3 regions of the Streptomyces sp. RK9 genome follow, and region 3 is predicted to be linked to each of the others. Evidence: predicted binding sites of a transcription regulator. Region 3 holds the regulator's gene; each other region holds the start of a gene.
The links. Region 3 encodes HspR, which represses chaperone genes until heat shock. Its sites were predicted from a motif close to TTGAGNNNNNNNNNCTCAA; they were not measured.
Positions count from the first base shown of each region.

Region 1: lon (endopeptidase La) is a predicted target of HspR. The motif match lies at 1,880-1,898, and genes of this name have one in related genera.
Region 2: dnaK (molecular chaperone DnaK) is a predicted target of HspR. The motif match lies at 7,312-7,330, and genes of this name have one in related genera.

Region 1 covers NZ_CP173704.1:2,597,670-2,607,406, reverse strand. The annotation lists gene lon (endopeptidase La) at 1-1,857, opposite strand, end outside; gene AB6L24_RS31860 (GNAT family N-acetyltransferase) at 2,037-2,735, shown strand; gene AB6L24_RS31855 (hypothetical protein) at 2,745-3,356, opposite strand; gene AB6L24_RS31850 (PadR family transcriptional regulator) at 3,334-3,750, opposite strand; gene AB6L24_RS31845 (rhomboid-like protein) at 3,862-4,824, opposite strand; gene AB6L24_RS31840 (spermidine synthase) at 5,021-5,725, shown strand; gene AB6L24_RS31835 (response regulator transcription factor) at 5,792-6,532, shown strand; gene AB6L24_RS31830 (ATP-binding protein) at 6,700-7,749, shown strand; gene AB6L24_RS31825 (multifunctional oxoglutarate decarboxylase/oxoglutarate dehydrogenase thiamine pyrophosphate-binding subunit/dihydrolipoyllysine-residue succinyltransferase subunit) at 8,048-9,737, shown strand, end outside.
Region 2 covers NZ_CP173704.1:3,979,516-3,989,252, forward strand. The annotation lists gene AB6L24_RS37340 (amino acid permease) at 1-1,171, shown strand, start outside; gene AB6L24_RS37345 (DUF6345 domain-containing protein) at 1,185-2,816, opposite strand; gene AB6L24_RS37350 (S8 family peptidase) at 3,131-6,436, opposite strand; gene AB6L24_RS37355 (OsmC family protein) at 6,768-7,193, shown strand; gene dnaK (molecular chaperone DnaK) at 7,381-9,369, shown strand; gene AB6L24_RS37365 (helix-turn-helix domain-containing protein) at 9,381-9,737, opposite strand, start outside.
Region 3 covers NZ_CP173704.1:1,267,241-1,276,977, forward strand. The annotation lists gene AB6L24_RS25840 ((Fe-S)-binding protein) at 1-1,061, opposite strand, end outside; gene dnaK (molecular chaperone DnaK) at 1,381-3,252, shown strand; gene grpE (nucleotide exchange factor GrpE) at 3,252-3,980, shown strand; gene dnaJ (molecular chaperone DnaJ) at 4,065-5,264, shown strand; gene AB6L24_RS25860 (heat shock protein transcriptional repressor HspR) at 5,269-5,724, shown strand; gene AB6L24_RS25865 (hypothetical protein) at 5,932-6,450, shown strand; gene AB6L24_RS25870 (LuxR C-terminal-related transcriptional regulator) at 6,760-7,941, opposite strand; gene AB6L24_RS25875 (LuxR C-terminal-related transcriptional regulator) at 8,095-9,354, opposite strand; gene AB6L24_RS25880 (MBL fold metallo-hydrolase) at 9,651-9,737, shown strand, end outside.

The DNA.
Region 1 (9,737 bases), 1.3 Mb from region 3:
CGTAGCCACACCGGGCACCGCGGTCCGCCGCTCGGCCGGGTCCTGCGCGGACTCCGGCACGTGGTGCGGCCGCCCGATAAGACCGCGCAGCTCGTCCGCGCCGACGGTGAACGGCAGCTCCCGCTCGCCCAGTTCGTGCTGCGCCGCGACCTTGCGGAGCAGCCGGGCGACGGAACGCTCCAGATTGCGCACGCCCGCCTCGCGCGTGTACTCCCCCGCCAGCTTGCGCAGCGCACCCTCGTCGATCGTCACCTCGCCGTCGCCGAGCCCGGCCCGCTCCAGCTGTCGCGGCAGCAGGTGGTCCCGGGCGATGACGACCTTCTCGTCCTCCGTGTACCCGTCGAGCCTGACCAGCTCCATGCGGTCGAGCAGCGCCTCCGGGATGGCTTCGAGGACGTTGGCCGTCGCCAGGAACACCACGTCGCTCAGGTCGAGCTCGACCTCCAGGTAGTGGTCGCGGAAGGTGTGGTTCTGCGCCGGGTCGAGCACTTCGAGGAGCGCGGCCGCCGGGTCGCCCCGGAAGTCCGAGCCGACCTTGTCGATCTCGTCGAGCAGCACCACCGGGTTCATGGACCCGGCCTCCTTGATGGCCCGCACGATCCGCCCGGGCAGCGCGCCCACGTACGTACGCCGGTGCCCGCGGATCTCCGCCTCGTCCCGCACACCGCCGAGCGCGACCCGCACGAACTTGCGTCCCATGGCGTGCGCCACGGACTCCCCGAGCGAGGTCTTGCCGACTCCGGGCGGGCCGACGAGGGCCAGGACCGCGCCACCGCGCCGTCCGCCCACGACACCCATGCCCCGGTCCGAGCGCCGCTTGCGCACCGCCAGGTACTCGGTGATGCGCTCCTTCACGTCCTGCAGTCCCGCGTGCTCCGCGTCGAGGATCTCCTGGGCGCCCTTGATGTCGTACTCGTCCTCGGTGCGCTCGTTCCACGGCAGTTCCAGGACCGTGTCGAGCCACGTGCGGATCCAGGAGCCCTCGGGCGACTGGTCGCTCGCGCGCTCCAGCTTCTCGACTTCCTTCAGCGCCGCTTCCCGGACGTTCTCCGGCAGGTCGGCGGCCTCGACCCGGGCGCGGTAGTCGTCGGACTCCTCCTCGCCCTCCTTGCCGTCCAGCTCGCGCAGCTCCTTGCGCACCGCCTCCAGCTGGCGCCGCAGCAGGAACTCGCGCTGCTGCTTGTCCACACCCTCCTGGACGTCCTTGGCGATGGACTCGGCCACGTCCTGCTCGGCCAGGTGCTCCCGCAGCTGCTCGGTGGCCAGCTTCAGGCGCGCCGTCGGGTCCTCGGTCTCCAGGAGCTGGATCTTCTGCTCGGTCGTGAGGAACGGGGAGTAACCGGAGTTGTCCGCGAGCGCCGACACGTCGTCGATCTGCTGCACGCGGTCGACCACCTGCCAGGCCCCGCGCTTCTTCAGCCAGCTCGTCGCCAGCGCCTTGTACTCCTTGACCAGCTCGGCGGTGGCGCCGGGCAGCGGGTCCGGCACGGTCTCGTCCACCCGCGCGCCCTCCACCCACAGCGCCGCGCCGGGACCGGTCGTGCCCGCACCGATGCGCACCCGCCCACGAGCGCGGATCAGCGCCCCCGGATCCCCGTCCGCGAGCCGGCCGACCTGCTCGACCGTCCCGAGCACGCCCATGCCCGCGTACGTCCCGTCGATCCGCGGAACAAGCAGCACCTTCGGCTTGCTACTGCTTCCACTGGACCGCGCGGCGGCCTGCGCGGCCTCCACCGCGGCTCGTACTTCGGCATCGGACAGGTCGAACGGCACCACCATGCCGGGCAGCACGATCTCGTCATCGAGCGGCAGCACGGGCAGAGCGAGCGATGTGTACGACGTGGACTCAGCAGCCATGATCTCCCCTTCGGCATTCAAGTTGAGCTATACCGACTCAATGCTTGTGAGCCTCTGAATGTTCCCCCGGACTTGTTCGCTGTCAGCGATCACCCCTGTCCCCGCCGAAATCTCCCTACGTAAGGTTCTCTCAGCACTAGCAGCCATTACATGTCGATCGTCATCTGAAGGGGTGCCCCATGCACGGGATAAAGGGAGCAGAGGGAGCCCCCCTCGCGGGCCGCGACGCCGTCCGGGCCTGGATCGACGGCTGGGGCGTCTCGCGCGGCGCCGCCCCGCCGGGCGTGGAGCCCTGGGGCTTCACGATCGACGTCGGCCAGATCAAGCATCCGTACCGACATGTCCTCGGCGCCACCGGCGCGGACGTCCAGGAGGCGGACGTACGCAAGGTGGCCTCGTCGGTGACCGGCGCCGACGTCTGGCTGAAGGTCTTCGACTTCCCGGGCCGCGTCGCACCCTGGCTCGGCCCCGAGTGGTGGGTCGACCCCGAGGACGGCTACCTGATGACCGTGCCGCTCGCCCCGGTCCCCCCGAACCACCTGGTCGTCCCGGACGGCTACCGGCTCCGCACTTGGTCGCGGGGCGGCGTCTTCCGCGCGATGGTCACCACCGCGGACGGCCACTGGGCGGCACGCGGCCAGATCGCCCCGACCGGCCGCACAGCCGTCGCCGACCAGATCGAGACGTCCCCGCAGCACCGCCGCAAGGGCCTGGGCAGCCTGGTCATGCGCACCCTCGCGGTCGCCGCCGTCGACGAAGGCGCGGAGATCGGCGTGCTGGCCGGGACTCCGGAAGGGCGCGCCCTCTACGAGTCGTTGGGGTGGCGGGTGGTCGCCGGCCTGACTAGCGCGCGCCGGAAGGGACCGGAGGAGGCCTGAGCGCCCCGGCTACTCGGCCGCCGCGGCTGCGGCCTTCCTCGCGCGCATGTCCCCGTGGACATAGGGCAGCCCGGGCAGCATCAGGAGCAGCGTCGCCCACAGGGGCAGCCGGAAGAGCGTGCCGTCGCCCACGAGCCAGGTGGTGAGCTGCGCGATCCCGATGCCTATCAGTCCGACCAGCAGCCACCTCAGGAAACCGAGGCTTCCCCGCCGCAGCTCCAGCGTGACGCCGACCGCGATTATCACGGCGTAGAACGCTATGCGCGGGGCCTCGACGGGCAGCGCGAGGGTCCGGTCGATCAGATGCGTGAGGAGCAGCAGTACACCGAGGGCGAACGGGATCAGTGCGGCCATCCGCAGCGCCCGCAGGCGCAGGGGCGTGCGCGCCCGGGCCCAGGAGGCGGCGAAGCCCGGCACGTCCGGGCCCACCACGTCCTTCGGGGAGCGGCCCGCCGACGCGGCCTCCTCCAGGTGCTCGGAGAGCTCGGCCAGCATCTCGCGCACGGAGGCGTCGTCGATGCCTCTGTACTCCCAGTTGCTCCGGCAGACCGCCAGCACGCGGGCGCGCTCCGCCTCGCCGGGCATGCTCTCGGTCGTCTCACTGGTCGTCTGCTGTGTCATGCCGTGCCCCCGTGTCCCCCGTGTCGCTGTTCTGTGCGCCGCCCTGACCTTCCAAGGTCCTGGAGACGGCCACCGTGAAGGTGCCCCAGGTGGCGCGGCCCGCGGCCAGCTCGGCCGTGCCCGCGTCCGTGAGGCGGTAGTACTTGCGCGGCGCCCCGCCCGCTGCGGACGGGGCGCGGTAGGAGTCGACCAGCCCCGCTCTCTCCATCCGGGCGAGCAAGGGATAGATGCTGCCCTCGCTCACCAGGTCGAGGCCGCTCTCGGTGAGGGCCTCCACGAACTCGTACCCGTACCGGGGTTGTTCGCCGATGAGCGCGAGCAGGCACAGGTCGAGCACCCCGCGCAGCAACTGACTGCGACGCTGGTCGTGCATCGCGGACAGTTCCTTTGTCATGCGGTACAAGATAGTCGCGAAGTACCTTGCACCGCAAGACATTTATCCGGAGGTCGTCACTCCACGTACATGACGGCAGAGAAGCCGGCCCAGCGACGGGCCGGACGGGGGCTAAGCGGAAACGTCCCGCCCGTGCCCCCGCAGCAGCGGCCATGTCGCGACCCCCACGACCAGCGCGAGCAGGTGGCCCCAGTTGGTCATCGGGTCCGTGAAGGCAATGAGGTCCTGGACCAGCATCCAGCCGAACCCCGCGAGGACGGCCCAGCGCAGCCACGGCGTGAGAAGCCCGGCGAGCGCGCCGACGCTGGCGGCGACGCCGAAGCTGATGCCGTAGTCCAGGCGGTAGACGGAGCTGCTGGGCAGGTGGCCCGCCAGGACCGAGAGCCCGACGGGGACCTCGGTGGCCAGTGTGGCGACGGCGTGCCCGAGCAGGAAGACGCCGGCGGTGCGCAGTCCGCCCACGCGGCGCTCCAGCGCGGTGAGGACCAGCAGGAACACGATGGCGTACGGCGACGTGATCCCGCCCGCGATCCACAGCGCGCTGGCGACCAGGACGAACATCGGCCGGTCCGCGAGGTGCGCCACGTCCGTGCTCGAACCCTGATGCAGGGAGGAGATGAGGGAGGGGTCGCCGTACTCGGCGAAGAGCGAGGTCAGGAGGAGGACGACGGCGTATCCGAAGGTGAAGGGCGTGCCGGTCGGCGTCGGCAGCAGCCGCCAGGGCCGCAGCCCGCGCAGCCCCCGAAGCCTCGCCCGCACCGCGCACGCCCCGGCGCTCACACCCCGGACCGCCTCGTCGGGCACCCCCGGCACCGGCCCGGCGACAAGGCCCGCCCCACTCGTCCCGTCCACCCCACTCGCCCGATCCGCCCCGCCCACCCGACCCGACCCACTGGCCTGGCTAGGCACCGCGTCCAGCGTCACGAGCCCCGCGGCCCCGAGCAGCGCCTCCGCGCCCACGGACACCGGAAGCCCCACGGCACCCCCGGCGCCCACAGCGCCCTCGGTCGCCGCCCCGCCGCCGTCCTCACCCACGGCGGCGCCCCCGCCCGAAACCCGCACAGACCGGTCCACGCTGAGGCGCTCCTTCCATCACGGCTTCACTGATCTTCCATCACAGAAAGATCACGGGATCACGCTTCACCGATCTTTCCCCTGCTGTCTATGACCGACGCCACGTGAGGCGCGATTCACAGGAACCCACAGCAACCTCACACCATTCCCCGGCGTCCCGCAGCACACGCCCGCGAGGCCGCAGCAAAATGGGCCGATGCACACCCCGTACCGACCCGATCCCCCCGTGGTTCTCGACCGGCACGAAGGCCCCTACGGCGAAGTCGTGCTGCGCCGCCACGGAGACCTGCTGCAGATCATTGCCAACGGCATGTTCCTGATGGACACCTCGGACGGCCGCTCCGAGCGGCTCCTCGTCGACGCGGCGTACGACGCCCTGGACGGGCGGCCGCGGCCGAGCGTCCTCATCGGCGGCCTGGGCGTCGGCTTCTCCCTCGCCCACGCCGCCAAGGACCCACGCTGGGGCCGTATTTCCGTGGTCGAGCGCGAGCGGGCCATCATCGACTGGCACCTCGAAGGACCGCTGTCGGAGCTGTCCCGGGAGGCGCTCGCGGACCCGCGCACGGAGATCCTGCACACCGACCTGATCGCATATGTCAATGGCTCATTCGCAGGCGCCAACGCCCCCTCCGGCACCTACGACGCCCTGTGCCTCGACATCGACAACGGCCCCGACTGGACCGTCACCGAGGACAACGGGAGCCTCTACTCCCCCGCCGGCCTCGCCGCCTGCCAGGCACGTCTCAACCCCGGCGGAGTCCTCGCCGTGTGGTCCGCGCAGCCCTCACCCGCTTTCGACTCCGCTCTACGGAATGCCGGGTTCCAACAGGTACGTACGGAAGAGATCCCCGTTGCCCGGGGCGTACCGGACGTGGTTCATCTCGCGACAAGGGCTGCGTAGCCGAGGTGCCGTCACGCCCCGTACTCTGCTGACCGGACACCAAGCGATCACGTCAGGGGCGGGGCGATGGAGCAGACACACACCTCCCACAACAGCGCCACGGCAGCGATGCCGGGCGCCCAGCGCCGGGTTCTGGTGGTCGAGGACGACCCGACGATCGTCGACGCCATCGCCGCCCGGCTGCGCGCCGAGGGTTTCGTCGTGCAAACGGCGGCGGACGGCCCGGCGGCGGTGGACACCGCACAGGCATGGCAGCCGGATCTGCTGATCCTCGACATCATGCTGCCGGGATTCGACGGTCTGGAGGTCTGCCGGCGCGTGCAGGCCCAGCGGCCGGTGCCAGTGCTGATGCTCACCGCGCGGGACGACGAGACGGACATGCTGGTCGGGCTCGGCGTCGGCGCCGACGACTACATGACCAAGCCGTTCTCGATGCGCGAGCTCGCCGCACGCGTGCACGTCCTGCTGCGCCGGGTCGAGCGGGCCGCGCTGGCCGCCACGACGCCGCGCAGCGGCATCCTGCGCCTGGGCGAGCTGGAGATCGACCACGCGCAGCGGCGTGTGCGAGTGCGCAGCGAGGACGTCCATCTGACGCCCACGGAGTTCGACCTCCTGGTGTGCCTCGCCAACACCCCGCGCGCGGTGCTCTCGCGCGAGCAACTGCTCGCCGAGGTGTGGGACTGGGCCGACGCGTCCGGCACCCGCACCGTCGACAGCCACATCAAGGCGCTGCGCCGCAAGATCGGTGCGGAACGCATCCGTACGGTCCACGGGGTCGGGTACGCCCTGGAGACCCCGACGCCATGACGGCGGACCCGGGCGCCGCCGGCGGGACGGCTCGCGGCGCCCTGAGCGGTACCCCGGGCAGTGCGCACGGCACCCCGGGCGGTGCGGCGGACGCCGAGCGGGGCACGGTCCGGAAGTGGCGCTGCGACCGGGGCGGGAGCATCGGCCTGAACGGCCCGTTCGCGGGTGTGCGGCCGTTCTCCATCAAGACGAAGCTCGGCACCCTGGTGGTCGTCTCGGTCTTCATCACCACCGGGCTGCTGATGGTGGCCATGGAGACGGAGACCGAGCTCCGCTTCATCACGGTCTTCTCCGTGATCGCGACCCTGCTGATCACGCAGTTCGTCGCGCACAGCCTCACCGCGCCCCTCGACGAGATGAACTCGGTGGCCCGCGCGGTCTCGCACGGCGACTACACGCGCCGCGTGCAGGGAGCCGACCGCCGCGACGAGCTGGGCGACGTGGCGATGACGATCAACCGCATGGCGGACGATCTGGAGGCGCAGGACCAGCAGCGCAAGGAGCTCGTCGCCAACGTCTCGCACGAGCTGCGCACGCCCATCGCGGCGTTGCGCGCCGTCCTGGAGAACGTCGTCGACGGTGTCTCGGCGGCCGACCCGGAGACGATGCGCACGGCCCTGAAGCAGACCGAGCGCCTCGGCCGCCTGGTGGAGACACTGCTCGACCTGTCGCGCCTGGACAACGGCGTCGTACCGCTCAAGGCGCGGCGCTTCGAAGTGTGGCCCTATCTGTCGGGTGTCCTGAAGGAGGCCAACATGGTGGCCTCCGCGCGCAAAGGGATGACGTCGGGCTCCGGCAGTCACACCCGTACGGACGTGCATCTGCACCTGGACGTGTCGCCTCCGGAGCTGACCGCCCACGCGGACGCCGAGCGGCTGCACCAGGTCGTCGCCAACCTCATCGACAACGCGGTCAAGCACAGCCCGCCGCACGGCCGGGTGACGGTGCTCGCCCGGCGCGGCCCGCACCCGGAGTCCCTGGACCTGGAGGTCCTCGACGAGGGGCCCGGCATCCCGGAGTCGGAGTGGCACCGCGTCTTCGAGCGCTTCAACCGGGGCGCGCACGTCGGCGTCCCGCCGGGCAGCGACGGCGGCACCGGCCTCGGGCTCGCGATCGCGCGCTGGGCGGTCGATCTGCACGGCGGGCACATCGGCGTGGCCGAATCGGCTCGGGGCTGCCGAATTCAGGTCACGCTTCCGGGCCTGCCCGAAGACTGAAGTTGACGTAAGGTTCGAAGCGGAAGCGACCTCTGGGCGCGCGCACGGTGCGCCGGACGGGTCGCAGCCGCGTGTCGACGTACCCAGGACGTGCACAGACGTCCCCACCAGGGCTCCACGCGGCGCCTTGCCGTAGGCGAACTTCGCTTGTTTCCCGCCATTTACAGCCCCGAAACCAGCTTCCCGGTGTGACTTACGCGACGGATGACCGGCCCGGTCTGCACTGCGCGTCCTTGGAGGCGTAGCCTTTATTTCCGCTGTCCATCACCTTGTGAAGCGGAAGAGGGCGGTTGCCGCCGTGTCGCCACAGTCCCCCAGTAACTCGAGCACTTCGACCGACCAAGAAGCGCAGGGCAAGAACCCTGCTGCCGCGTTCGGTCCCAATGAGTGGCTCGTCGACGAGATCTATCAGCAGTACCTCCAGGACCCGAATTCGGTCGACCGTGCCTGGTGGGACTTCTTCGCCGACTACAAGCCGGGCGTGGGCGCCTCCGTCGCCGCCGCTCCGGCCAAGCCGGCGGGTGACGCGGCCGCGGGGGTCGCGTCCACCACGTCCCCCGCCCCGGCCGCCGCGAAGCCCGCAGCCCCGGCCGCTCCCGCAGCGAAGCCCGCGGCCGCTCCGGCGGCGCAGGCCCCGGCTCCCGCCCCCGCGAAGCCCGCGGCCGCCAAGGCCGCGCCCGCGAAGGCGGAGCCCGCCAAGGCCGCGGCGGACTCTGCGGACGCCAAGGAGAAGGCGGGTCCCGAGTACGTCCCGCTGCGCGGCCCGTCCGCAGCCGTGGCGAAGAACATGAACGCCTCCCTGGAGGTGCCCACGGCCACGTCCGTGCGCGCCGTCCCGGTGAAGCTGCTGTTCGACAACCGCATCGTCATCAACAACCACCTCAAGCGCGCCCGCGGCGGGAAGATCTCCTTCACGCACCTCATCGGGTACGCGATGGTGCAGGCCATCAAGGCCATGCCGTCGATGAACCACTCCTTCGCGGAGAAGGACGGCAAGCCGACGCTGGTCAAGCCGGAGCACATCAACTTCGGCCTCGCCATCGACCTGGTGAAGCCCAACGGCGACCGCCAGCTGGTCGTGGCGGGCATCAAGAAGGCCGAAACCCTGAACTTCTTCGAGTTCTGGCAGGCCTACGAGGACATCGTCCGGCGCGCCCGCGACGGCAAGCTCGGCATGGACGACTTCACCGGCGTCACGGTCTCCCTGACCAACCCCGGCGGCCTCGGCACGGTCCACTCCGTGCCGCGCCTGATGCCCGGCCAGTCGGTCATCATGGGCGTCGGCTCGATGGACTACCCGGCGGAGTTCCAGGGCACGTCCCAGGACACCCTGAACAAGCTGGGCATCTCCAAGGTCATGACGCTGACCTCGACGTACGACCACCGCGTGATCCAGGGTGCGGCGTCCGGCGAGTTCCTGCGCATCGTCGCGAACCTCCTCCTCGGCGAGAACGGCTTCTTCGACGAGATCTTCGAGGCCCTGCGCATCCCCTACGAGCCGGTCCGCTGGCTCAAGGACATCGACGCCAGCCACGACGACGACGTCACCAAGGCCGCCCGGGTCTTCGAGCTGATCCACTCCTACCGCGTCCGCGGCCACGTCATGGCCGACACGGACCCGCTGGAGTACAAGCAGCGCAAGCACCCCGACCTGGACATCACCGAGCACGGCCTGACGCTCTGGGACCTGGAGCGCGAGTTCGCCGTCGGCGGCTTCGCCGGCAAGTCGATGATGAAGCTGCGCGACGTCCTCGGCGTCCTGCGCGACTCGTACTGCCGCACCACCGGCGTCGAGTTCATGCACATCCAGGACCCCAAGCAGCGCAAGTGGCTGCAGGACCGCATCGAGCGCCAGCACGCCTCCAAGCCGGAGCGCGAGGAGCAGCTGCGCATCCTGCGCCGGCTGAACGCCGCCGAGGCCTTCGAGACCTTCCTGCAGACGAAGTACGTCGGCCAGAAGCGCTTCTCCCTGGAGGGCGGCGAGTCCG
Region 2 (9,737 bases), 2.7 Mb from region 3:
CGCGATCTGCCTGGCGCTGGTCTTCGGGCGGCTCGCGAGCCGTGACCCGCGCACCGGCGGGCCGTACGTGTACGCGCGGGCCGCGTTCGGCGACTTCGCGGGGTTCCTCGCCGCCTGGTCGTACTGGATCACGACGTGGGTGTCGAACGCGGCGCTCGCCGTCGCCGCCGTCGGCTATCTCGACGTGCTGATACCGGTGGCGGACCACAAGTGGTCGGCGTGCCTCGCCGCGCTGACGCTGCAACTGCTGCCCGCGCTCGCCAACTTCGCCGGGACCCGCTATGTCGGCGCCGTCCAACTGATCGCCACCGTCCTGAAGTTCCTGCCGCTGCTGCTCGTCGCGTTCGGTGGTCTGTTCTTCTTCGACAGCGCGAACCTCGGGCCGTTCCGGGCGGGCGACGAGAGCCCCGTCGGCGCGGTGTCGGCGTCCGCCGCGATCCTGCTCTTCTCGTACCTCGGCGTGGAGTCCGCCGCCGTCAGCGCCGGTGAGGTGCGCGACCCCCGGCGCAACGTCGGACGCGCCACCGTCCTCGGCACCCTCGGCGCCGCCCTCGTCTACCTCCTCGGCACCCTCGCCGTGTTCGGGACCGTCGCGCACGACAAGCTGGTGGCGTCCACGGCGCCGTTCTCGGACGCCGTGAACGTCATGTTCGGCGGCTCCTGGGGCGGTACGGCCGTGGCGCTCGCCGCGCTCGTGTCGATGGTCGGCGCCCTCAACGGGTGGACGCTTCTGAGCGCCCAGACGCCGTACGCCGCCGCGCGCGACGGCCTCTTCCCGAGCGCGTTCGCCCGCAAGCGGCGCGGTGTGCCGACCGTCGGCGTCCTCGTCACCGTCGTCCTCGCCTCGCTCCTGACGGTCTACAACTACACGGCCGGTTCGGCGGGCGTCTTCGAGGTCCTCGTGCTCGTCACCACGTTCACCGCCACCGTGCCGTACCTCCTCGCCACCGCCGCGCAGATCTACTTCCTCGCCTCCGGGCAGGGCGAGCGCGTGCACCGGGGCCGCCTCGTGCGCGACGCGGTCCTCGCCGCGCTCGCGTTCGGCTTCTCGATGTGGCTGGTCGCGGGCGCCGGGTACGCGGCCGTCTACCAGGGCGTGCTGTTCCTCTTCGTGGGAGTCCTCGTGTACGCGTGGATGGCGGCCCGCAAGCAGCGGACCGCCACCCGTTAGCGCACTCTCCCCGCTACCTCGCCAGCGGCGCGATCACCCAGCGCTGCGTCCGGTAGCCGCTGTCCCGCGGACCGATCTCGACGAGCTTGCGGGCCGCGAGGTACGCCTCGTTGCCCTCGACCTCGTAGCCGACCTGGAGCGTGCCGGGCACGTCCCTGATCTCGGGCCGCTGCGCGCGCCCGACCGCCGCCGGGTAGTCGCCGTCCTCGGGCGTGCCCCGGACCGCCAGCTCGGCGAGCAGCCGCTCCTGGGCCGCGGCGAGCGCCTCCTGCGGATCCCGCACGGCCGGTGCCTCGGCGCCCCCGGCGCCGGGAGGCGTCACGAGGGCGCCGGCCTCGCGCGTCGTGCCCGTCGCCGTGCGCGTCGACAGCTGCGCCTGCACGACCGTGCCGTCGTTGTCGAGGCCGACCCGGATCACACCGCGGTCCGGAGTGATGACCGGGACGCCGTCGAAGGCCTGCCGGAACGTGACGTGGGTCTGCAGCGACACCGGCGCGCCGATCTCCGAGCCGTCCTTGGTGCCGGAGTTCTGCATCAGGTCGTGCACGCTGTCGACGACCAGTTCGGCGCCGTCGGCGTGCTGCTCGGCGAAGGCGCGTGCCAGCTCGACGGCGCGGTCGGTGGGCAGCGCCGTGGTGTTGCGGTGGTTGGGCTCGGCGAGCCGCACCCAGCGCACCGCGTGCGGGCCCGTGGACGCGACGCGGTCGCCGGAGGTGGCGCTGAGCACGCCCTGCCGCTCGACCTGCACCTCTTCGAGGGCCGCCGTCGGGAAGCTCGCGATCCGTCCCGCCGCGGCCAGCTCGGAGCTGGGGTCGCGCGGCGCGAGCTGGATCACCTGCGGGTTGTCCGGGGCGGCGGTGAGCTGCTCGGCGAGCGACTCGCGGGCGTTGTACCAGCGCCACGCGTACCAGTTGTCCGGCACGGCGTCACGGTAGAAGTTCCGTTCCGTGTTGAGCCGGTTCACGGCCTCGGCCTGGGTGGCGCCGACCGCGCACACGGACGGGGCCTGGCCCTTGTGGATGTCCCAGCTCGCGTTCAGCCAGGCGTCGCAGTACGTCTGCCCGGACCGCCACTTGTCCCAGAACTTCCGGCCGTAGTCCGGGTGGTCGATGCTGGTGGTCTCGAAGCCGAAGAGCATCCGGAAGCCGAGGTTCGGCCCGGCCCAGGTGCGGATCGGGGAGTGCCCGGCGAGGACCCGCAGCGAGAAGCAGGTCGACCAGAAGATGTACCGGCACTTCTCGTTGCCGAGCGCCATCCGGTTGGAGGTCGCCGTGGTGCGCCCGTCCCAGGCCGCGCCCATGGGCGCGTGGAAGACGCCGTTGCCGTCCATGTCGCCGTGGCCCGAGTGGTACACGGCGCACACCGCGTCCATGCCGTAGCGGTCCTGCCAGTTGTCGTACGTCTCCTCGTACGCCCAGACCTGCACGCCCCCGTCGGCGAACCAGAAGTTCCGGTCGTAGAACTGCTGGAGGTACGCCAGCCAGCCGGTGGCGTCCTCGTGGGTGTAGAACAGCGGCGACGCGGTGGCGAACTTCTCGATGCTGAACGCGCCCCACCAGTGGAACGTCGAGTCCCGGTCACCGGCGGCGCCGGGCTTGTCGGGCTCGAGCGGCGACGGACCCCGGTCCGTGTAGATCATGCGCATGCCTAACCCCCTGAGTGATCTCCCCGATGTGCCCGGGCGCCTGCGCCGCGCAGCCGTCACGTGGCTGAGTCCGCACGGTCGAGGGGGCCTAAAAGTGTCACCGCGTGGGGGCCTTGCCCAGTTGCCATTCCGGCCATAGGTACCGCGTACCGCCCATGCCGCGTGCCCCACGCGCCCCGGTGGCGGGGGCGCGTGGGGTGGTACAGAACCGGGTGTCCGAGGGGGATCGGCGCACGGCACGGAACGCGCGACGGTGCCTCACTGTTCGTACCGCACCCCGCGCACCAGCGCGGCCCTCTCGAACACCCTTGGTGCTACTTGCCGTAGTACGCGTCGTGGACCGCCAAGGTCGACTTGTTGCCCTTCCTGTCGGCGATCTTGGCGCGGAAGGAGACGGCCTTGCCCGCGGCGGGGTTCTTCACGGTGACGCGGCCGTCGGTGACCTTCAGCTCCTTCCAGGTCCTGCCGCTGTCGTAACTGGCGTAGACGTGCAGCGACTTCAGGTTCGCCCCGGCCGCCGCGCCCTGCACGGTCACCGGCATCCGCTGCTTCTCGCCCGCGGGCGCCCGGCTGGTCAGGTCGAGCACGGGCGCGAACCGGGCGGTGGACACCGGGAGTACCCTCGGGCCGCCCCGCTCGGAGCGGAACGTCCAGGAGGCGTCGACGCGGGTGGACGCCGCCGAGAGGGACGCCGAGCGCCTGACGGAAGTGGTCAGCCGGTATTCGGCATCCGTGTCCGGAACCTGGAAGGCCCCGTCCTCGCCCGAGAGCGGGTCCTCGTTGGCGCCGATCCTCGTGCCGTCGCGGTACAGCTCCGTCTTCGCCGACGTCAGATCGGTCCAGCCGATGTTGCCCTTCCCGTCGGCGAACAGCGGCAGGTCGCCGTACAGCTTCGAGCCGTCGCGGAACACGCCCGCGCCCGAGCCGACGCGCGGTCCGAACACGCCGACGCCGAACGACTCCTGATAGCTGCGCCCCGCCTTGAAGGCGCGCGGCTCCGGGAACCGGTAGTAGCTCTCGATCAGCGGGTTGCCCTCCTCGTCGACGCCGCCGTACTGCTCGAAGCCGAGGTCCCAGGTCACCTTGCCGAGTGCCGACAGGTGCAGCGTCTTGGTGCGCGGCAACTTCTGCACCGGCGGGATCATGGAGATGCCGCCCGCCTCCGGGAGATATCCCGCCGCGCTCAGGCTGCCCGTCTTGTCCGCCGACGACGCACCCATCCGCACCTTCACGGTCGCGAAGTCGGCGGGCTTGAGGTGCTTGACGTAGCCGGTGGCGAGCTTGGTCACCTTGCCGCCGAGGAGCATCTCGTACGCGGTGTCGGCGCCCTTGCGCCAGGTGCCGAGCCACTGCTGGCCGAGGCCGGTCGGCACCGCGGGGCCGAGGTGCGCGGTGCGCATGCTCTGGAAGGCGCTGACGCGCAGGGCGCCCATCTCGTAGCCCTCGTAGATGTAGCGCGCGTCCATGAAGGCGAGCTTCGCGCTCCGGTCCGGGACGGTGATGTCGACCGGCCTGGCCTTGCGGGCGTCGAGCGTGACCGTCGTCTTCTTGTCGACGGTCAGCTTGGGCCGGACCAGCCAGTCGACGCCCTTGTCCCCGTTCTGCGGGTCGACGTAGACCGCGGAGTCCAGGAGGTAACTCCCCTTGGCCACCCGGACCTTGACGGTCCCGGACGGGTCGTACGGGAAGAGGTTCGTGCCGGTGTCCGCGCCGGTGATCGCCGACAGCATCGTCTCGTGGTGCCGCGCGGGCCGCCCGTCACGGCCGATCGACTTCAGCGTCACGTCGTACGACTCGACCTCGCGCCGCACCGCCGCGGCCGTGCGGACGCTCTGGCCGCCGCCGTTCGCCACCACGTACGCGGAGTAGGCGCCGTCGACCGTCCCGCCGAGGCGCGTGTTGGTGGTCAGGTCGACAGCGGCCGTCCCGCCCGCCGGGACGGTGACCTTCTTCGCGCCGAGCGTGAAGAACCCCGCGGGCGCCGGACGCCCCTTCGGGTCGAGGGCCGAGACGGTCAGGTCGAGGGTGACGTCCTGCGTGCCGCGGTTCTTGTAGGTCACCTTCTTGGTGACGGGCTTGTCGTCGGTGTGCGGCCACAGCTGGGTGCCGTAGTTGAGGGACACCGGGTCGGCGTACACGGTCTGCTTGACGGCCCGGTCGACGGCGATGCGGCCCGAACCCTGCTGGAAGGGCGTGTACTTGCCGGCCTTGGTGGACGCGGTGAGGGCGCCCTTCAGTTCGGGCTGCTTCCAGTCGGGGTGCTGCTGCTTGAGGAGGGCGGCGGCGCCCGCGGCGTGCGGGGTCGCCATCGACGTGCCGGAGATCGTCAGATAGCCCTCGGGCTTCTGGCCGACCTCCTTCTCGATCGCGCTGCCGGGGGCCGCGGCGGCCGTGATGTCGACGCCGGGCGCGGTCACGTCGGGCTTGACCGCGCCGTCACCGGCGCGCGGCCCTTGGCTGGAGAAGTCCGCGAGCTTGTCGTGGTCGTCGACCGCGCCCACGGTCAGCGCCGCCTCCGCGCTGCCCGGGGAGTTGACGGACCCCGGATCACCGGCGTTGCCCGCCGCGACGGCGAACAGGATGCCCTTCTCGGCGGAGACCTTGTTGATCGCGGCCTCCATCGGGTCGACGCCGGGCGTGTCGCCCCCGCCGAGGCTCATGTTCACGATGTCGGCGCCCTGCGCGGCCGCCCAGTCGATGCCCGCGATGATCCCCGAGTCGCTGCCCCGGCCGTCGTCCCCGAGGACCTTGCCGTTCAGGAGCTCGGCGCCGGGCGCCACACCCTTGTAAGCGGCGTTCTTGGCGCCGGTGCCCGCCGCGATGGACGCCACGTGAGTGCCGTGCCCGTACCGGTCCTTGCTGTCCGGCGACGGCGTGAAGTTCTTGTCCCCGATCACCTGTTCCTTCAGGTCGGGGTGGGTCGCGTCGACACCGGTGTCCAGGATGGCGATCTTGACGCCCTTGCCGTCGTACCCGGCCTCCCACGCCTTCGGCACGCCGATCTGCTGCACACTCTTGTCCAGGCTCACCCGGCGGGTGCCGTCCAGCCACAGCCGGTCGACCCCGGAGGTCGCTCCGCCCCGCTCGTCGGTGAGCGCCTTCCACAGCGCCGCCGCGTCCCGCTCCGGCGTCGTCACGGCGTCCGCGTTCAGCGAGGTGAAGGAGCGGCGGACCGTGGTGTCACCGGCCGCGCGCACCCCGGCGCGGGCGTCGCGGGCCGCGGTGCCCCGGTAGCCGACGATGAGCTTCAGGCCGTTCCGCTGGGCCGCGCGGTTCGCCTTCCGGCTCAGCTCCGTGACGTCGAACAGGCGCTGGTCGACCTTGCCCGCGGTGATGAGCCGCTGCGCGTCGTACGGCAGGACCAGCGTGTGCCCGGCGAAGGTGCGGGTGCGCACGGGGATGTGCTCGCGCCCCTTCGCGGGCCGGAAGCCGGTGAGCCGCCCCTCGGCGTCCACGGTGACGCGGTCGCCGGTGACCAGGGTGAGGCGGTGCCCCGAGCCCGGCCGCGCGGCGGTCGGGCCCTGGCCCCGGTCGGTGGCGGCCGTGCCGGTGCCCCGGCCGTCCGGCGCGGGGCCCGCGTCCGCCGTCGCCGGGCCGGTCAGACCCGCCGCCAGCGCCACGGCCGTCGCCGCGGCGACCGTCGCCGCGTACGCTCTTCGCCGCCGGGGCGTCCCGCCCGCCCCTGGTGTCGCCGTCGTTTCCTCGGTGTGATGGTGCAACGTGTCCCTCGCGATCGTCGCGTCCTGGCCGGGGCGCTCGGTCGTGCGCCCCAACTCACCTCTTCAGACGCACGGTTGAGGTCATCGCGTTGCATGGCGCGGCCGGGACGCCCGGGGTGGACCCGAACCGGCCCCTCCCTCCCTCGGCCGCGCACGGCCGCCCGACGCGCGGACCGGCCCCGGAGTGTGATCGGATGGACCCCAAGGAACTTCACCGAAGGGATTTGGCATCGTGGCTACCACGCGCTCCGCACACACGGTCTGGGAAGGCAGCCTGACCGAGGGCTCCGGCACCGTGACCTTCGACTCCTCGGGCATCGGGCAGCAGGCCGTCTCCTGGCCGTCCCGCGCCGAGCAGGCGAACGGCAAGACCAGCCCCGAGGAGCTCATCGCCGCCGCGCACTCGAGCTGCTTCTCCATGGCTCTCTCCCACGGCCTCACCGGCGCGGGCACCCCGCCCACCAAGCTCGTCACGTCCGCCGACGTGACCTTCCAGCCGGGCACCGGCATCACCGGCATCCACCTCACCGTCGAGGGCGAGGTGCCCGGGCTCGACGAGGCCGCCTTCACCTCGGCCGCCGAGGACGCCAAGGCCAACTGCCCGGTCAGCCAGGCGCTCACCGGCACGACGATCACGCTCTCGGCCAAGCTGGCCTGAGCCCCGCACCACCGCGGCGAAGCCGCCGACCGGAGCCATCGGTCGGCGGCTTCGCCATGTCCGGCCCCCGGCGCCGCGCGCAGCGGCCCACCCGCACACCCCGCCCCCGTACGCGGCATTGACAATGGCCCGCTCAAGTTTTGTGCTGGAGGGCGAAGTAGCGCCGCGTCGGAAGGGGTTGTTGGACATGGCACGTGCGGTCGGGATCGATCTCGGGACGACGAACTCGGTGGTGGCCGTCCTGGAGGGCGGCGAGCCAACCGTCATCGCGAACGCGGAGGGAGCCCGCACCACCCCGTCGGTCGTCGCCTTCGCCAAGAGCGGCGACGTCCTCGTCGGCGAGGTCGCCAAGCGCCAGGCGGTCACCAACGTGGAGCGCACCGCCCGCTCCGTCAAACGCCACATGGGCGACGGGAGCTGGCGCTTCCCGGAGAGCGGCTCCGGCGCCACCATCGACGGCACCCGCTACACCGCCCAGGAGCTGTCGGCCCGCGTGCTGCAGAAACTCAAGCGGGACGCCGAGTCCTACCTCGGCGAGGACGTCACCGACGCGGTGATCACCGTGCCCGCGTACTTCGACGACGCCCAGCGCCAGGCCACCAAGGAGGCCGGGGAGATCGCAGGGCTGAAGGTCCTGCGGATCATCAACGAGCCGACGGCCGCCGCCCTCGCCTACGGCCTCGACAAGGGCGACGACCAGACCGTCCTCGTCTTCGACCTCGGCGGCGGCACCTTCGACGTGTCGCTCCTGGAGATGGGCGACGGCGTCATCGAGGTCAAGGCCACCAACGGCGACACCCAGCTCGGCGGCGACGACTGGGACCAGCGGGTCGTCGAGCACCTCGTGCGCCAGTTCAAGAACGCGTACGGCATCGACCTCGGCAAGGACAAGATGGCCCTGCAGCGCCTGCGCGAAGGCGCCGAGAAGGCGAAGATCGAGCTGTCCTCGTCCAGCGAGACCGACATCAACCTGCCCTACGTCACCGCGTCCGCGGACGGCCCCCTGCACCTCGCCGAGAAGCTCACCCGGGCCCAGTTCCAGGAGCTGACCGCCGACCTCCTCGACCGCTGCAGGCGCCCCTTCGACCAGGCCGTCAAGGACGCGGGCGTCGAGCTCGCCGCCGTCGACCACGTCATCCTCGTCGGCGGCTCCACGCGGATGCCCGCCGTCGGCGACCTGGTCAGGGAGCTCACCGGCAGGGACCCGCACAAGGGCGTCAACCCCGACGAGGTCGTGGCCCTCGGTGCGACCCTCCAGGCGGGCGTGATCCGCGGCGACGTGAAGGACGTCCTGCTGCTCGACGTGACACCGCTGTCCCTCGGCATCGAGACCAAGGGCGGCATCATGACCAAGCTCATCGAGCGCAACACCACCATCCCCACCCGGCGTTCGGAGACCTTCTCCACCGCCGAGGACAACCAGCCGTCGGTCGGCATCCAGGTCTTCCAGGGCGAGCGCGAGATCGCCGCGTACAACAAGAAGCTCGGCGTCTTCGACCTCACCGGCCTGCCGCCCGCACCCCGGGGCGTGCCGAAGATCGAGGTCACCTTCGACATCGACGCCAACGGCATCATGCACGTCTCCGCGAAGGACGAGGCCACCGGGCGCGAGCAGCGCATGACCGTCACCGGCGGCTCGGCGCTGCCCAAGGACGACATCGACCGCATGGTCCGGGAGGCGGAGGCGCACGCCGAGGAGGACAGGAAGCGCCGCGAGGCCGCCGAGACCCGCAACCAGGCCGAGCAGCTCCTCTACCAGACCGAGCGGTTCCTGCGGGACAACGGCGGCGAGGACGGGCGCATCCCCGCCGCCACCAAGGCCGAAGTGGAGGCCGCGGCGGCCGAGTTGAGGCCCCTGCTCACCGGCGACGACACCCTCGCCATCCGGGCGGCGGCGGAGAAGCTCGCCGCCGTCAGCCAGCGGATGGGGCAGGCCATGTACGCGGCCGCGCAGGCGAACCAGGGCGGCCAGGCCGGTCCGGAGAGCGGCGGCGGCCCGCAGGACGCTCCGCCGCAGGGCGACGGCGGGGCCGGGGCCAAGGGCGACGAGGGTGTCGTCGAGGCGGAGATCGTGGAGGACGAACCGGAGGGCGGGAAGCGGGCGGACGACGGGACGGGGCAGAGCGGTGGCCCGGGGGCGGGCGGCGGCGAGCCCGGGCAGCCGCCCCGGACCTGAGGGCGCCCCGGCTACGCCTTCGACTGGAGGTACTTGACCGTCGCCGGGTCGGCCGGAAGCAGGGTCTCGATGGCCAGCTCGGCGACGGTCACGTCCATCGGCGTGTTGAACGTGGAGATCGACGACACGAAGGACAGCGTCCGGCCCTCGTGCTCGATCCTGAGCGGCAGCGCGAAGGGCGCCACCTGCCCGTCGGCGGCCGCGTCCTCGCCGGGATCGGCCACGGGGTACGCCGCCACCTCGTCGTACAGCGCCTTCAGCTCCGCCGACCGGTGCAGGGCGATCTGCCGCCCCATCTGGTGCAGCAGATGCTCGCGCCACTCCCGCAGATTGCGGATCCTCGGGGCGAGGCCGCGCGGGTGCAGGAC
Region 3 (9,737 bases):
TTCTCCTCGCCCTCCATCGTCTTGCCGCCGCCCGCGAGCAGGTACGGCGCCTTGGCGTGCGCGTTGTCGCGCAGCGACATGATGAGGAGCTTGGGGGAGAGGGGCTTGCCGGTGTTCCAGGCGGGGCACTGCGACTGGCAGCGGCCGCACTCGGTGCAGGTGGAGAAGTCGAGCAGGCCCTTCCAGGAGAACTGCTCGACCTGGGAGACGCCGAAGACGGTGTCCTCGTCCGGGTCCTCCCAGTCGATCTCCTTGCCGCCGGAGGTCATCGGCAGCAGCCCGCCGAGCGCGGTGGAGCCGTCGGCCTTCCGCTTGAACCAGATGTTGGGGAAGGCCAGGAAGCGGTGCCAGGCGACGCCCATGTCGGTCTTCAGGGCGACCGTGATCATCCAGATGAAGGAGGTCGCGATCTTCAGGCCCGCGAAGAAGTACGTGAGGTTCTGGAGCGTCGAGACGTCCATGCCCCCGAACCACGAGACGAACGGGTACGAGATGAAGAACGAGGCCTCGTAGCCGTCCACGTGGTGCTGGGCGCCCTCCAGGGCGTGCAGCGTGAAGATGCAGACGCCGACGATGAGGATGACGGACTCGACGAAGTACGCCTGGCCGGTGTTGGAGCCCGCGAACCGGGACTTGCGGCCCGGCCGGTCGGGGCGGCTCAGCTGCCGGACGACGATCAGAGTCAGGATGCCGAGGACCGTCATGGTGCCGAGGAACTCGACGAACATGTTGTACGGCGCCCAGTCACCGATGATCGGCAGCATCCAGTCGGCCTTGAAGAGCTGGCCGACGGCGTTCACGATCGTCAGGAGCAGCGAGAAGAAGCCCACCGCGACGAACCAGTGCGCCACACCGACGACGCCCCACCGGTTCATGCGCGTGTGGCCGAGGAACTCCTTGGCCACGGTGAGGGTGCGCTCGGCGGGCGCGTCGGTCCTCGTTCCCGCGGGCACGGGCTGACCGAGCCGCATGAACTGGTAGATCTGCAGGATGGCACGGCCGAACAGGGCGACGCCGACTGCGATGAGGACCAGCGACACGATGATCGCGGCGAGTTGCATTTCGGGGCTCCTCGGGCCTGCGAGGGTGGGCAATCCAACGTATTACTAAGCGGTAACTTATGCAGTCCGTCTGAGACTACCCACTTACATCGCCGCACTGTAGCCAGCCAGGCGGTGATCTGCGTCGCTCAGGCTGCCCTATCCACGGCGTCGCGCAACCGTGTCCCCCGGGTGCTGCGTCTCCTCGCACAGCAGCCCCGGGTTGCGCGTAAGGAAGAGATAAGAGTTGAGTCGACCCGACTCAGGTCTGTTGACTCCTGGGAACCCCTGATGCATCCTTGAGTCAGTTCCACTCAAGAAGTTATCTGGAGGCATTGAAATGGCACGTGCGGTCGGCATCGACCTGGGCACGACTAACTCCGTCGTCAGCGTTCTGGAGGGCGGCGAGCCCACCGTCATCACCAACGCCGAGGGTGCCAGGACCACGCCGTCCGTCGTCGCCTTCGCGAAGAACGGTGAAGTGCTGGTCGGCGAGGTTGCGAAGCGCCAGGCGGTCACCAACGTCGACAGGACCATCCGCTCCGTCAAGCGCCACATGGGCACTGACTGGAAGGTCGGCATCGACGACAAGAACTTCAACCCGCAGCAGATCAGCGCCTTCATCCTGCAGAAGCTGAAGCGCGACGCCGAGTCGTACCTGGGCGAGAAGGTCACGGACGCCGTGATCACCGTCCCGGCGTACTTCAACGACTCCGAGCGCCAGGCCACCAAGGAGGCCGGCGAGATCGCGGGCCTGAACGTCCTGCGCATCGTGAACGAGCCGACCGCGGCCGCCCTGGCCTACGGCCTGGACAAGGACGACCAGACGATCCTCGTCTTCGACCTCGGTGGCGGCACCTTCGACGTGTCCCTCCTGGAGATCGGCGACGGCGTCGTCGAGGTGAAGGCCACCAACGGCGACAACCACCTCGGTGGCGACGACTGGGACCAGCGCGTCGTCGACTACCTGGTCAAGCAGTTCAACAACGGCCACGGCGTGGACCTCTCCAAGGACAAGATGGCGCTCCAGCGCCTGCGCGAGGCCGCCGAGAAGGCGAAGATCGAGCTGTCCTCCTCCACGGAGACCACGATCAACCTGCCGTACATCACGGCGTCCGCCGAGGGCCCCCTGCACCTGGACGAGAAGCTCACCCGCGCCCAGTTCCAGCAGCTCACGTCCGACCTCCTGGAGCGCTGCAAGACGCCGTTCCACAACGTCATCAAGGACGCGGGCATCCAGCTCTCCGAGATCGACCACGTCGTCCTCGTCGGTGGCTCCACCCGCATGCCCGCCGTCGCCGAGCTCGTCAAGGAGCTGACCGGCGGCAAGGACGCCAACAAGGGCGTGAACCCGGACGAGGTCGTCGCCATCGGCGCAGCCCTCCAGGCCGGTGTCCTCAAGGGCGAGGTCAAGGACGTCCTGCTCCTCGACGTCACCCCGCTGTCCCTCGGCATCGAGACCAAGGGCGGCATCATGACCAAGCTGATCGAGCGCAACACCACGATCCCGACGAAGCGCTCCGAGATCTTCACGACGGCCGAGGACAACCAGCCGTCGGTGCAGATCCAGGTCTACCAGGGCGAGCGCGAGATCGCGGCGTACAACAAGAAGCTCGGCATGTTCGAGCTGACCGGTCTGCCCCCGGCGCCCCGCGGCGTCCCGCAGATCGAGGTCGCCTTCGACATCGACGCCAACGGCATCATGCACGTGACCGCGAAGGACCTCGGCACGGGCAAGGAGCAGAAGATGACCGTCACCGGCGGCTCCTCGCTGCCGAAGGACGAGGTCAACCGCATGCGCGAAGAGGCCGAGAAGTACGCCGAGGAGGACCAGTCGCGCCGCGAGGCCGCCGAGTCCCGCAACCAGGGCGAGCAGCTCGTCTACCAGACCGAGAAGTTCCTCAAGGACAACGAGGACAAGGTCCCCGGCGACGTCAAGACCGAGGTCGAGGAAGCCGTCTCCGAGCTGAAGGAGAAGCTCAAGGGCGAGGACACGGCCGAGATCCGCACCGCCGCCGAGAAGGTCGCCGCCGTCTCCCAGAAGCTGGGCCAGGCCATGTACGCCGACGCCCAGGGCGCGCAGGCCGCGGGCGGCGCCGAGGGTGCCGCTCCGGGCGCCGAGGCCCCGAACATGTCCAAGGAAGACGACGTCGTGGACGCCGAGATCGTCGACGACGAGAAGCCCGGTGACGCGAAGGGCGGCGCTGCCTGATGACGGAGGAGACCCCGGGCTTCGGCGAGAACGCCGAGCAGCCCGACGTCCCCTCCGGCGGCGCCACCCCTGAAGAGAAGGCGCCGCAGGCCGAAGGGCCCTCCACCGAGGAGGGCCCGGCGGCCCCGGCCGGGGACGCAAGCCAGATCGTGGGCCTGACCGCCCAGCTGGACCAGGTCCGCACCGCGCTCACCGAGCGCACCGCGGATCTCCAGCGGCTGCAGGCCGAGTATCAGAACTACCGCCGCCGGGTGGAGCGGGACAAGGTGACGGTCAAGGAGATCGCCGCGGCGAACCTCCTGACGGAACTGCTCCCGACGCTCGACGACGTCGGCCGGGCGAGGGAACACGGCGAGCTCGTCGGCGGCTTCAAGTCCGTCGCCGAAGCCCTTGAGACCGTCGTCGCCAAGATGGGTCTGCAGCAGTTCGGCAAGGAGGGCGAGCCCTTCGACCCGACGATCCACGAAGCGCTGATGCACAGCTACGCACCGGACGTCACCGAGACGACGTGCGTCGCGATTCTCCAGCCGGGGTATCGCATCGGCGAGCGGGTCGTGCGCCCCGCGCGCGTGGCGGTGGCCGAGCCGCAGCCCGGCGCGCAGACGGTCAAGTCGGACGCGGCCGAGGGCGACGACAGCGCGCCCGCGGACGCGGAGAGCAAGGCCGACGGCGCCGCGGACACCACGGACGCCAAGGGCAAGGAGAGCGGTGGCCCGGACGAGGGCTGACGCCGACACGGACGGCGGCTTCGGCGCCGAGGGCGACCTCGGCGCCGGGGCCCGCCGGATGACAGGGAAGGAGGGACGTCGGGGATGAGCACCAAGGACTTCATCGAGAAGGACTACTACAAGGTCCTCGGCGTCCCCAAGGACGCCACCGAAGCCGAGATCAAGAAGGCGTACCGGAAGCTGGCTCGCGAGAACCACCCGGACGCCAACAAGGGCAACGCCAAGGCCGAGGAGCGCTTCAAGGAGATCTCCGAGGCGAACGACGTCCTCGGCGACCCCAAGAAGCGCAAGGAGTACGACGAGGCCCGCGCGCTCTTCGGCAACGGCGGAGGATTCAGGCCGGGCCCCGGCGGCCCCGGCGGCGGCGGATCGTTCAACTTCGACCTGGGCGACCTCTTCGGAGGCGGCGCCCCGGGCGGAGGCGGACAGACGGGCGCCGGCGGATTCGGGGGCGGTCTCGGTGACGTCTTCGGGGGCTTGTTCAACCGCGGCGGCGCGACCGCGGGCACGCGTACGCAGCCGCGCCGCGGCCAGGACATCGAGTCCGAGGTCACGCTGAGCTTCACGGAGGCGGTGGACGGCGCGACGGTCCCGCTGCGCATGTCGTCCCAGGCCCCGTGCAAGGCCTGTTCGGGCACGGGCGACAAGAACGGCACCCCGCGCGTCTGCCCGACGTGCGTGGGCACGGGACAGGTCTCGCGCGGCGGCGGTGGCGGCTTCTCGCTGACCGACCCGTGCGTGGACTGCAAGGGCCGCGGCCTGATCGCGCAGGACCCCTGCGAGGTCTGCCACGGCAGCGGCCGCGCCAAGTCCTCGCGGACCATGCAGGTCCGGGTCCCGCCGGGCGTCAGCGACGGCCAGCGCATCCGCCTGCGCGGCAAGGGCGCTCCGGGCGAGCGCGGCGGCCCCGCAGGCGACCTGTACGTGGTCGTGCACGTGGACGCCCACCCGGTCTTCGGCCGCAAGGGCGACAACCTGACGGTGACCGTGCCGGTGACGTACGCGGAAGCGGCGCTCGGCGGCGAGGTCAAGGTGCCCACCCTCGGTGGCCCGCCCGTCACCCTGAAGCTGCCCCCCGGCACGCCCAACGGCCGCACCATGCGCGCCCGCGGCAAGGGCGCGGTCCGCAAGGACGGCACCCGGGGCGATCTGCTCGTGACCGTGGAGGTGGCCGTGCCGACCGCCCTCACCCCCGCCGCGCAGGAGGCCCTGGAGGCCTACCGCAAGGCGACTGCGGACACCGATCCGCGGGCAGAACTGTTCAAGGCCGCGAAGGGAGCGTGACCTCATGGAGCGGGACGGCCGCCGACGCAACCCGTATCAACTGACGGACGAGACCCCGGTGTACGTCATCTCGGTGGCGGCCCAGCTCTCCGGCCTGCATCCGCAGACCCTGCGGCAGTACGACCGCCTGGGCCTGGTCTCGCCCGACCGCACCGCGGGCCGGGGCCGCAGGTACTCCGCCCGCGACATCGAACTGCTGCGCACCGTCCAGCAGTTGTCGCAGGAGGAAGGCATCAACCTGGCGGGCATCAAGCGCATCATCGAGCTGGAGAACCAGGTCACGGCGCTGCAGTCCCGCGTCGCCGAGCTGTCGGCGGCCGTCGAGGGCGCCGCGGCGGCGATGCAGCAGCGCGAAGCCGCGGTGCACGCCTCGTACCGCCGCGACCTCGTGCCGTACCAGGACGTCCAGCAGACCAGCGCGCTCGTGGTGTGGCGGCCGAAGAGGTCGCCGGAGGCCTGACCGCGCGCTCCGGCGCACGCACCGCGCTCTGTCCGGGCCGGGGGCTCCCTCGGGGAACTCCCGGCCCGGTCGCTTGCCTCCTTATAGTGGGCGGGGCGAGGCACTCATCATCGCGGGCCGGGCGCGGAGCGCCCCTGACCAGCCCGTCTCGCCCGACCGCGCAATCGAATCGAGCGCTGTGCTCGGCACAGGGGGAGCTGGAAGACCATGGCCATGGTGGGGCTGTTCTGGATCGCCGAAGGCGATGTGTACGTGGGATCGAAACCGGCCGGGCTCGCCCCCGGGGTGCGCCTGACACCCGAGGGCATCGCCGGTATCGGCCATGGACAGTCCGGCCTGTGGCTGTGGGACGACGTCCAGGCGCTCACCGTCGAGGACGTGCCCGTGCGGTCCCTGAAGCGGCAGGTCGGCGCCGTCGTCGACATGGCGCTCACGATGGGCATGGGCGGCGGTGACGACGCCCCGACGATGACGGTGTGCGTCGGGACGGCCGACGAGGAGATCGAACTGACGGCGTACGTCGCCGCGGCCGCGGGCTACTCCCAGAAGGAGTACGACCTCTCGCGCGCCCTGCTCGCCCGCCTCACCGAGGGCGCCGCCACGCTCATGACCACGCTGGCCGCGATGGCCGCGTGGGGCCGCGCGCACGAGGGCGGTTCGCCGCGCCGCGACGAGCGGGAGCGACTGCTGCAGGAGTGGGCCGACGACAACGCGGCACACGCCTGAGCAGCCCCCACCCCGGGTCACCCGTGGGCCGGGGCGCTCACACCCCCCGAAGCGCGAGCGCCCCGGCCGGCCACGGGGCGTAGCCGAACCGGGGCAACCCCTTAGGGAAGCGCGACTCTGCGGGGGGAGACCACGACAGAGCCACTCGGCCGCCGGGAGCGGTCGGTTCCAGTACCTGAGACGGCTCTGGCCGCTCCCTGCCGCCATCACCACGATGCAACGGCCCGCCCACGCTCCGCTACCGTCAACTTGTTGCGGTGCAAGGGGCGGAGGTGGGGGCAAGTGGCGGCAAATCCGGACGATCGTGCTTCACGCGGGGTGTCCGGGGCGCAGGATTCCTGAGCGACTGATGAGGAATCCGAGTTGCGTGCGGTTGCTGCTGCCCAAGGTGCCGGTGAGCTTCGCGATGTGGACGCGGACGGTCCGCACGTTCATGCCGAGCCGGTCGGCGATCTCGGCGTCCGTCAGGCCCTCGACGAGGAGTTCGGCGATGGCCCGCTGCCGCGCGGTGACACCGTCCTTGGCGGGCTGCGGCGCCGCCGGGTGCGGGAACATCGGCGTGGCGAGGCGCCACAGCCTCTCGAAGAGCGCCACCAGATAGCCGACGACGGCGGGCGCGCGGATCTCCAGGGCCTCGGTGGAGTCCCGGTCCGCCGGTACGAACGCGACCGCCCGGTCGAACACGACCAGCTGCTCGGTGACTTCGCTCAGCGTCCGCACCTCCACGTCGCCGTCGAGCCGCTCGAAGTGCGCGATCACGGAGAAGGCGTGCCGGGTCGTGTGCTGGTACAGCGTGCGCATCCGGCAGCCCCGGGACAGCAGCGCCTGCTCGCGCGGCGGCGCGGCACCGAGGTCCGCGATCGGCCTGAACCCGCCCGGCTGGATCGTCAGGACCTCCTCCGCGCACCGGGACACGGCCGCGTCGATGGCGTGGGTGATGCGGGGGAGGGTGGTGTGGAGGGTGAGGGCGGGGCTGGTGGGACGCGCGGGGCGTTCGGGTTCGGGTGTGGTGTCGGTGGGCTCATCCGGCCGGGCGGGGGCGCCGGGTGGGCTCTCCGGCTGTGTGGGGGCGCCGGGTGGGCTCTCCGGCTGTGTGGGGACGCGGGTGAGCAGGGGCTCCAGGGCCGCCATCAGCTCCGCCTCGCGCTGCCGCTCCTGTCCGACCTGTTCCTCGATGCCCCGCAGGAGGCCGAGCAGCGCGCTCGTGGGCTCGCTCGGAAGAAGCCACTGCATGTCGTCGATGTCGGGGTGCAGCAGTCCGAAGTCGACGAGGCACGGGGTCGGTTCGGCCTCGCGGGTGTGGACGCGGCCCGCGCACAGGGCCCGGGCGTAGAGGGCGGCGCCGGGCGGGCAGAGGCTGTCGGGGGCGTGGGGGGTGTGGGGGGCGTTCGGGTCGGGGCAGGGGGGTGGGTCGGGCGGGGCGGTCGTGGGTGCTGGGTCCTCCGTGGATCCGGGTCTCTGCTCGGATCCGGGTCTCTGCTCGCCGGACATGGTCGTACTCCCTCCCCGATCAGGCTCCGATCAGGCTGCCCGCGCTCGGCGGTGCGGTGCGTGCCGGGGGCAGCACCTCCATGAGGCCATGGGTGCGTGGGATCGCGGAGACGGCGTGCCGTGCGCGGGGGTGGGCGCGGGCGCGCGGTGTGCCTACTGGTGGTGCTCGACCAGGCCCGAGCGGCCGATGAGATAGCCGAGTTGGGTGCGGCTGCGGCTGCCGAGGAGGGCGGCGAGCCTGGCCACGTGCAGCCGGACGGTGCGGACGTTCATGTTCAGGTGCCGGGCGATCTCCGCGTCCGTGCGGCCCTCGGTGAGGAGGTGGGCGATGGCGCGCTGGACGTCGCTGATCTCCTGCTCGGGCGGGGCCGGGGCGTCCTCGCGGTACAGGGGCGTGGCCAGGCGCCACAGGATGTCGAAGGCCGTCGCGAGATAGCTGATGAGGGCGCTGGAGCGCAGCTCGAAGGCGACCGAGCCGTCCTCGACGGCCGGGATGAACGCGACGTCCCGGTCGAAGACGAGGAGGCAGGGCGGGAGTTCGTCGAGCGTGCGGACCTCACGTCCGACGGCCCTCGCGGGGGCGGGGGCCAAGGCGGCGGGAGCCGTACGGGCGGGGCTCGCGGGCCCGGACCCGCCGGGACCGCGCTGTCCTGGTCCGGCCGGGGCGGATCCGGGCTGTCCGGGGCCGGGCAGGGAGGAGCCCGGCAGGGAGGGGCCGGGGGCGGCGGGTCCTGCGACGGAGGGTCCGTGCGGGGACGGCTCGGGCCGCCGCAGCCCCGGCAGCACGTCGTCGGCCGTACGCGGCCGCGAGAGCATCCGCATGTGCCCGCCGCGCCCGGCGAACTCCTCCAGGCGCCAGGGCTCGTTGTGCGGAAGGAGCCGCGGCCGGGAGTCGCCGGGCTGGATGCCGAGGATCTCCTGGGAGGCCTCGGCCATCGCCTGCCGGACGGCGAGGCGGATGCGCGGGACGCCCTTGAGCACGGTGACCGGCGAGGCCGGGAGGTCGGACGTCCGGTCGGCGCCGAGCCGCAGGAAGGGCTCGAAGGAGGCGGCGAGCCGGGTCGCGCGGCCGCGCTGGCGGGCGACGCGCCCCTCGATGTCCTCGAGGAGGCGCGGCAGGGCGACCGCGGCCGCGGTGGGCCGCAGCCAGGTGGCGTCGTCGGGGTCCGGGTGGAGGAGCCCGGTGTCGATGAGGCAGGGGGTGGCGGCGGCGGCTTTGGCGGGAACTCGGCGTTCCTGAAGGGCTCGCAGGTACAGCGCGCGGCCGGCCTCGCACACGTCCACGGGCTCGTGCGGCACGTGGTGGCGGGCGGCGGGCTCGCCGCCCGGGGCGGGTCCGGTCAGGCGGAACCCGGCCGTGCCCTGCGGGCCACCGCGGACGGTGGGGGCTGCCTGCGTCGCTACGTCCTGCACATGCTCCCCCTGCTCGGATTGCAGTGATCGCGCGAATGACGGCGGCCGCGGTCGGCTGTCACCGACGAGCCGTCACCCTCGGGCGGGCACCCGCGAGTTGTGAGCCTGGGCCGTCATCCTCCGTGAGCTGTCATCCTTCGTGACTCGCCATCCTTGTCAACGAGGGAGCCGATATCAATGGCGGGTTTATCCCCTGCGATGCGGATCCAATTATTCAAGATTCAACGATACCGGATGCCGCCACTGTGGCCATCCCCACAGCCGGGGAACCCCCGACTCCCGACGAAAATACGTCCATGGACCTTCCTGTGGACCTCACCGCCCTGAGCGGCGACGGCCTTTACCTCTGGGCGCCGCGCGGCGCCGCGGGCTCCTGGGGCCTC